Regions from separate parts of the Parabacteroides sp. AM58-2XD genome, predicted to be linked through region 1. Evidence: riboswitches for the same ligand, from Rfam matches in the RefSeq annotation. Region 1 holds a riboswitch; the other holds the start of a gene.
The links. A riboswitch is a leader RNA that binds a small molecule or an ion and turns the genes downstream of it on or off. The one in region 1 is predicted to bind cobalamin.
Positions count from the first base shown of each region.

Region 2: linked by a shared signal. The riboswitch ahead of DXA15_RS20820 (ABC transporter substrate-binding protein) and the one ahead of DXA15_RS09410 (putative transporter) in region 1 are both predicted to bind cobalamin.

Region 1 is NZ_QSDP01000030.1:18,928-23,303, reverse strand. Features, by position in the region: gene DXA15_RS09415 (F0F1 ATP synthase subunit gamma) at 1-94, shown strand, start outside; gene DXA15_RS09410 (putative transporter) at 207-1,883, opposite strand; cobalamin riboswitch at 2,005-2,202, opposite strand; partial or broken gene DXA15_RS09405 (acyl-CoA carboxylase subunit beta) at 2,357-3,888, opposite strand; gene DXA15_RS09400 (biotin/lipoyl-containing protein) at 3,890-4,376, opposite strand, start outside.
Region 2 is NZ_QSDP01000112.1:2,302-6,677, forward strand. Features, by position in the region: gene DXA15_RS20815 (iron ABC transporter permease) at 1-967, opposite strand, end outside; gene DXA15_RS20820 (ABC transporter substrate-binding protein) at 974-2,134, opposite strand; cobalamin riboswitch at 2,183-2,387, opposite strand; partial or broken gene DXA15_RS20825 (precorrin-2 C(20)-methyltransferase) at 2,454-3,151, shown strand; gene DXA15_RS20830 (hypothetical protein) at 3,229-3,681, opposite strand; partial or broken gene DXA15_RS20835 (formate--tetrahydrofolate ligase) at 4,075-4,376, shown strand, end outside.

The sequences.
Region 1 (4,376 bases):
CCTGATCCAGGAACTGACGTTGCAATACAACAAAAACCGCCAGCAGGCCATCACCAATGAATTGCTGGATATTATGGGAGGAAGCGGGCAATAATCTTTTACATCATCAGTAATCAATAAAAAATCGAAGCCCCGGCGAATCACTTCGGCGGGGCTCCTGGCTTTAAAATTATTATTGAACAATTTCTAACAACCAAATCTAATACTTAATAGAAGAATAATATCATTAATTGGGCAGTTAGTACACGTAAAAACATTGTCAACGGATAAACTGTAGCATAACCTACTGCCGGAGCATCATTTCCCGCCGTTGCATTCGCATAAGCCAAAGCGGGAGGATCCGTCGTACTGCCGGCCAGCAATCCCATCAACGTATAGTAATTCAGTTTAAAAAAATGCCTGCCAATCAATCCGATGACTAATAAAGGCAGCATTGTTATAATAAAACCGTAACCAATCCAGACAAATCCGCCTTTATTCACGATAGTATCCACAAAACCATCCCCGGCACTCAGCCCGACACAGGCCAGGAACATGGTTATACCAATCTCCCGGAGCATCAGATTGGCACTCTGGGTAGTATAAGTAACCAGTTTATAACGGTATCCGAAACGGCTGATCAGGATAGCGACAACCAACGGACCACCTGCCAAACCCAGCTTGATAGGTTGAGGAATCCCTGGGAAACTAATTGGAATACTTCCCAGAATAATACCTAAAGCGATACCGATAAATATTGGAATCAGGTTCGGTTCATTCAGACGTTTCATCGAATTACCCAATATCATACTCACCTTATCGACAGCCAGTTCACTACCAACTACGGTTACACGGTCGCCAACCTGCAATTGCAAACCTTGTGTTGCTACCAGTTCCACTCCGGCACGATTCACACGTGTGACATTGATACCATGCAAACGGCGTAACTGCAAATCCCCCAGTTTAGTGCCCGTCAGTTCCGGCTTTGTCACCAAAATGCGGCGGCTGACAAAAGCACTTTCGGCGGGAATCCATTGTTTACGGTCCATCTCTATCTCTTGACCGATAAAGGTTTTTATAGTTTCCGCATCATGTTCTGTCGTGATCACGAATATTTTATCATCTTCTTCCAAAATCGTACTGCCGGTAACAATGTCCACTTTATTGGTCTTGTTACGCCAAATACGGGATATGACAAATTCCCTATGCTCCAACAGGGCGGCAAGCTCCATTATCTTCCTGCCAAAAAGAGCCGGATTCTTCACTATCAGCGATATAGGTGTAGCCTCACTATTATGCACATTATTCTCTTCTTCCAGCTTTTTCGTCTCCTGGTCAAAACTTATATGAAAAATATACCGGACAAACAACATGGAAAGGATGATACCGACGACTCCCAGCGGATAAGCAACGGCATATCCCAATGCAATCGTATCATCGGAAGCCCCCGTCATATCACTAAATGCCTGTTGAGCAGCCCCCAGTCCCGGTGTATTTGTCACTGCACCCGATAAAATACCGACCATCGTCGGAATAGGGATTCCTGTCACAAAATGTATCACCAAGGCCATCATAACCCCGAGAAAGACAATTCCGCAAGCCAGACCATTCAAAGTCATCCCCCCTTTCTTAAAAGAAGAGAAAAAACCGGGTCCGACCTGCATGCCGACTGAATAAACAAATAGGATCAATCCAAACTCTTTAAAGAAATGAATGACAGACGGATTGATTGTAAACCCAAAATGTCCCAGTAGAATGCCGACAAACAATACCAGGGTTATCCCCAGAGAAATCCCAAATACTTTGATTTTCCCAAGTTGGATCCCTATGGCAATAACCAGAGACAGTAAAAGGATGGAATGTCCGATACCTTCTCCCCATAATAATTCATGAATCCATTCCATAGTCAATCACTTTTGAGGCACAGCAAAACTCCACGCCACAACGCGAACAAAGCTTCTCCATGATTTTCATACAATTTAGAATTAATATTCTTTTCGAACCATTTCCCTAACCCACGAGGAAAAACAGCCTTTAACGAACGGCAGGTCTTCTGACTGACTCCCATCCTGAAGCCTTCCCGACACATGTCAGTGGCATAAGTTGTTTTCAGGATGTTATTAGAGCTTCACAGCAGCGGGACTGTCCGGGATTTACACCCGATTCCCTTTTAATCCGTATCATCCGAACAGACAACACGAAACCAATTCGGAGGCAAAGCTACAAAATAAAAGACAAAATCAATATGATAAATACAAGTTTTTTAAACTTTTACGTTCCTGTTTATTTATAAAACTATGACATAAGCAGAAATCCCTGCCAGCCTCACGGTCGACAGGGATTTACCATTCATAATTCTAACAACAAAATCAAATCGTTACAATGGCATATTGCCATGTTTTTTCGGCGGATTGCTCTGGCTTTTGTTCTTTGCCATCTCCAACGCCTGTATCAGCTTGAAACGAGTCTGCCGCGGCATGATAATCTCGTCGATAAATCCTTGCTCAGCGGCCCGGTAGGGATTAGAGAAGTTTTCCGCATACTCTTTCATAGCCCGCTCTTTCTCTTCTCCGGTTGCTTTTCTATATAAGATATTAACAGCCCCTTCTGCTCCCATAACGGCAATCTCCGCCATTGGGTAAGCCAGATTAACATCGGCACCGGTCGGTTTGCTCGACATAACGATATAAGCACCGCCATAGGCTTTCCGGGTAATCAACGTGATTTTAGGTACGGTCGCTTCCGCATAAGCATAGACGATCTTCGCGCCGTGGCGGATAATACCGTCGTGCTCCTGGGTACATCCCGGAAGAAAACCGGGTACATCTTCAAAAGTAACCAGCGGAATATTGAAACAATCGCAAAAACGGATGAAACGAGCCGCCTTATCCGAAGCATCGATATCCAGCACACCTGCCAGGAATGCCGGCTGGTTGGCAACGATACCGACCGTACGTCCGCCTAAACGGGCAAAACCGACTACGATGTTTTTTGCAAAATGCGGCATTACCTCAAAGAAATAGTGATTATCCACCACCGGTTCAATAATATCCTTTATATCATAAGGAATATTCGGATCATCCGGAATCACCTCCTGCAACGATTCTTCTTCACGGCGGATATCATCCGTACAAGGAACAAGTGGGGCATCTTCCATATTATTGGCCGGAAGAAAACCGAGTAATTCGCGGATACTCATTAATGTTTCTTCTTCCGTATCACACATAAAATGAGTAACACCGCTCTTGGTACTATGTGTATAAGCACCGCCCAATTCTTCTTTTCCTACTTCTTCATGGGTAACCGCCTTGACCACGTCCGGACCGGTGATAAACATATGGCTTTTTTCTTTCACCATAAAAATAAAATCGGTCAACGCAGGCGAATAGCAGGCTCCTCCGGCACAAGGTCCGAGGATCGCAGAAATCTGCGGAACCACTCCCGAGGCCATCGTATTCTGATAGAAAATGGAGCATATCCGGCCAGACTGCTGACCCCTTCCTGAATACGGGCACCACCCGAATCATTCAGGGCAATTACCGGCGCTCCGTTTTTCAATGCCAGTTGTTGCACCTTGACGATCTTCGCGGCATTCGTTCCGCTCAATGTTCCTCCGTAAGCGGTAAAGTCATAAGCATAGACAAACACTTGGCGTCCGTCTATCTTGCCATACCCCGAAACGATCCCGTCACCCGCTATTTTGTTCTTTTCCATACCGAAATTGGTACAACGGTGAATGACAAACTTATCCAGTTCGACAAATGTACCCTTATCCAGTAACATGTCAATACGTTCACGGGCAGTCATACGTCCGGCTTCATGCTGTTTCTCTATACGTGCCATACCGCCTCCCAACGAAGCAGCCTTATCCAGTTCTTCAAACGTTTTATATAAATGTTCTTTTCCCATTTTAATCCTCTTTGTCTGTTATTATATCCAAAGTCAGAAGGACCTGGTTGCTCGTCACCGAATCCCCTTCCTTTACCTGCACATCGCGTACCGTGCAGGCCGAACTTACCTTATAATTACTCTGCATCTTCATTGCTTCGATCACTACGACAATATCGCCAGGTTCGAGACGGTCGCCTTTCTGAACAGCAACCTTCACCACCTTGCCGGGCATCGGAGAAATAATCTTATTGTCCTGCCGCTCTTCGCTATTCCTGCGCATACGCAAATATTTCACCTGCGTATCAACAATATCCACACCATAAGAGAGGAAATGGGTATTCACCGTATAGTTTTTACCACTTTCTCCGCGGATCAGTTCTGCATTATACGAAACACCGTTGTGCAAAATAGAACAGGCGCCATTTTCGGCCATTACGACATCGACTTCATAAGGGATACCGTCAATAGTCAACCGGACTTTGTTTCCATCTTTACTGACCAACGAA
Region 2 (4,376 bases), on a different contig from region 1:
TTACCGAGTTGACCGGCAAGGCTCCTTCAAAGCCAGGCATACGAGCGATCAGGTTGCAGGCAAGCGCCAAGGCGGCACCGGCAAAAAGGACAGCCGGCATCAGTACGCGATGGTCAGAAGTCTGAAAGATGGCGCGGCAAAGATGCGGCACTGCCAGTCCCAGGAAGATGATCGGCCCGCAATAAGCTGTGACGATAGCCGTCAGCACACCCGCCGAAGTAATGACGAGCAGGCGCGCCCGTTTTATATTCAACCCCAGGTTACGCGCATATCCGTCACCCAACAACATCAGGTTCAGCGTCTTTATCAGCAGGAAGGAAAGAGGGATCAGCACCGCCATAATGATCACAAATAACATCATCTGGTTGCCCGATACACGGGAAAAACTTCCCAACCCCCAGATCACATAAGCACGGATATCCTCTTCCACACTAAAAAACTTCAATACCCCGATCACGGCATTCGCTACATAACCGATCATCACACCGATAATCAGCAACGTTACATTTCCTTTTACTTTCTGCGAGACATATACGATCAGAGCCATCACAGACAAAGAACCGATCACGGCTGCAACCGACAGGGCTATCTCCCCCATGAACCCCAGCTTGCTGAGCGCCACACCTCCCAGGCTGCCACTCAACAGGACGACAAAGGCAACACCCATGCTCGCCCCCGAACTGATACCCAATACGGAAGGTCCGGCAAGCGGATTACGGAACACGGTCTGCATCTGAAGCCCGCTGATCGACAATCCGGCACCGGCAACCAAAGCCGTCAGTGCCTGCGGGAAACGCGACTTCCAGATAATGTTCTGCCAGGTAACAGGCTCTTCGCCGCTACTGAAAATGATATGCCAGACCGACTGCAACGGGATGGAAACAGATCCCAGCACCAGATTCAGAAACAACAGGACAACGATGGTAACAACGATCAGAAGCATCAGGAAAGTATTCGAGTATTTCATCGTCGCTTATTTAAGTAAATCATAATAGACCGGTGTATGGTCCGGTAATAAGTCCGGATGGAAAATATGCAACAGGTCAGCCAGCAAGACCTCCGGCTCGGTAGGCATACTTTCGTAAAAAGGCTTCTCCCGCATGTTACAATAGATGACGCCTTTCTCCCTGAACGCACGGAAATCGGCATAACGCGGGTCTTGCTCCTTCAGGGCCTCATAACTGTATGTATCGGGATAACTGTTCACGATACGCCAGTAATCGGCATCGTCAGCCTGGTTGTATATCGTTTCAAAATCGAGCGTGACACCACCGGAACGGTCGTCGTCCTTCAGGAAATAATCGGCACCGGCATCCTTGAAGAGTTGCGCTAGGAAGCTCTTCCCGCCTACCGCATACCAGTTTCCTCCGTGTATCTCGCCGCTGAAGACGATCGGACGTTTCTTCACCTGTCCTTCGGCTGTCAGCGCTTTCAGTTCATTGTAACGTTTTTCTATGGCGGAGAACTTATCGTTCGCCTCTTTCTCCATACCGAGCAGCAATCCGACGAACTTGATCCATTCCGCCTGTCCCAGCGGAGTCGTTTCCTTATATCCCAAGTGCGGTACCAAAGGGATACCGACATCTTTCATTGTCTCATATCCGCCCCGTTTGAAAGGAGAAATAAGAATCAAGTCAGGATTGATGCTCATGATCACTTCGTTATCAAAATTACCCTCGATACCGATCTTGGCTGTCTTTCCTTCTTTCAGCTGCTTATTGACAGTCTGGTTGAAAAGATGACGGGTACTGGTGATGCCGACCACTTTATCTTCCGCCCCTAGCTTGATGAAATTGGATAGCTGCAATGAAGTCATGCAAATGGCACTACGCACAGGGATCTCGATAACCGTATAATCCGCAGGGATACCTTCCGGCTTCGTTCCGCGCTCTACCAAGGCATATTGGAAACGGGTGCTTTCTTCATTCTGGGGATCTTGTATATCCATCAGGATATAACCGTCGGCATAGGACAGTTGAAAACCTTTGGCATATTGCGGCGTAATATGCGCCTCACGATCAGCAGATGCTGTCTGCTGTGCCGAAACACTCTCCTTCTCCTCCCGATTTTCCTTCGATACACACGACGTTGCCAGTAATGCAACCAGGCAACAACCTGCTAAATACTTGTTCATATTCATATTTGTTTTTATCCGACACAAACTGTCCAAACCCACGAGGACAACTGTTATGCTAAAAATGGCAGGTCTTCTGACTTACTTCCATCCCGAAAGCCTTCCCGATCACCTACGGATCAGTGGCAAAAGGTATTATCGGAATGTTACGAAGTTTCACAGCAGCGTGGACTGTCCGGGATTTCCACCCGGTTCCCTTTTAATCTGTCTCCATGAACAGGAGTTTTACAGAACCTATTTCGATCGCAAAAGTAATAAGAAGTTTGCAACTTTGCACTATTTTCAGCACATTTGCACCCCAAATAAAAACAAGAATAAAATGACTTACCCGATCAGTTTCGTATCATTAGGTCCCGGCGAACCGGAACTTATCACAGTGAAAGTCTCCGACAACTTCAGAAAGCAGATATTATCTACTGCCCAGCCACCCGTAACAGGCAGGGTGAAATCCTCTCGCGTGCCGCCGATATCGTACGTGCACTGGAAATAAACGAAACTGCCATCCGCTGCTTCATGCTCCCCATGAGCAAAGACCGCACGGAAGCCTGGAAAGCCTACGACGCCCTCTACAACGAAGCCGCCGCAAACTATGCGGAAGGCAGACAGATCGTTATCGTAGCCGAAGGCGATGCCGGCTTCTATTCTTCCATCCAGTATATATATGACAAGTTTATAGAGACGGGAATCGACGTTCAGCGTATTGCCGGAATCCCCGCCTTCATCGCTGCCGGAGCACTGGCCGGCTTGCACATTGTCAAACAGGAAGAACAGATCGTCGTTATTCCCGGCACTCCTTCCGCGGAAGAATTATCTGAAAAGATAAATGCCGGATACGTGATCGTCATTATGAAACTGTCGCAATGCGTGGAAGCCGTACATGCATGTATCCGCAAGCATCCGCAGACACAATTCCATTATTTTGAAAATGTAGGAACGGATAAGGAATACTACACCTCCGACCGGCAAATCATCGCAGAGAAATCTTTCCCTTATTTCTCACTGATGATCATACAATAAAAAAAGGGTGTAGCAGAAGAAACTTTTGCTACACCCTCAACTTAAAAATTACTATCCCGATTATTGTATCGCAAAAACTATACGGATTCTATGATACCGTTCAGACGGTTCATATGGTAGCGAAGCGACTGGACAGATTCCCAGTTCTGATGCCCCGACTTGCACAACTCACGTGCACTCACTAATACTCCTGAAATGTGACTGCTGATCTCTTCAATCTTTTTATTCGTTTCATTATAAAGAGTTTCAGTCTCTTCCGGTGAATAGATGGAAGCAGATTGTGCCAACGATTCAAGTAACTTCATCTGATAGACTCCGGCCCTGGGGATCAAGTTGCTGATGGCATAATGATGAAGATCCTGGATTTCCTTCTGCTTGGTGGTATCCCAACCGACATTATTCATACTCTCCGAAGAACCCATCTTCGAAAACATTCGAATACCCAAACAATCTGCAATTGTTTTAACCCATGATCCTGTCTCTGTTTCTCTTGAAACGACGCCTGCCAAACTAAATCTCATTGTTGCCATAATCAAATCTCCTTAATTACATAAACCGAAGTTTTTAAAATTGCCATTTACTTTCTTTTTATCACTCTAGACTTGCCATTAGTTTCATTTTATCATTTTGATATCGCAAAATTAGACAAATTATCATACACCACAACCCTTTATCTATATTTTAAAGTTCTTTAATACAAGAACTGTCGAAATACACTGTTTTTGCCAACCGAAGATTACAAATAAGTTGAAAAATGCGCACTTCACTTAACAAAGAATCATTACCAGCCTCCTTTTTGTGACTTTTGTCAATATAACGCCAATTTTACGCAGTTATCAGGCATTACAACCTTTCATTCTATCATTTTGTTATTTAATTAAAAATAATATACTTTTGTTGCCTCTTTAAACTTACATAAGCACATGAAATCGGATATAGAAATTGCAAGAGAAGTCTCCCTTCGCAAAATAAAGGAAGTTGCCACAGGTTTGGGTATTCCGCGCGAAGAAGTACAAAACTATGGTCGGTATATCGCCAAAGTGCCCCTTCACCTGATCGATGAAGAGAAAATCAAAAAACATAACCTGATCCTGGTAACGGCCATCACGCCTACCAAAGCAGGTATCGGTAAAACAACCGTATCTATCGGTCTGGCCCTGGGCCTGAACAAGATAGGTAAAAAAGCAGTCGCCGCCCTGCGTGAACCCTCGCTGGGTCCGTGTTT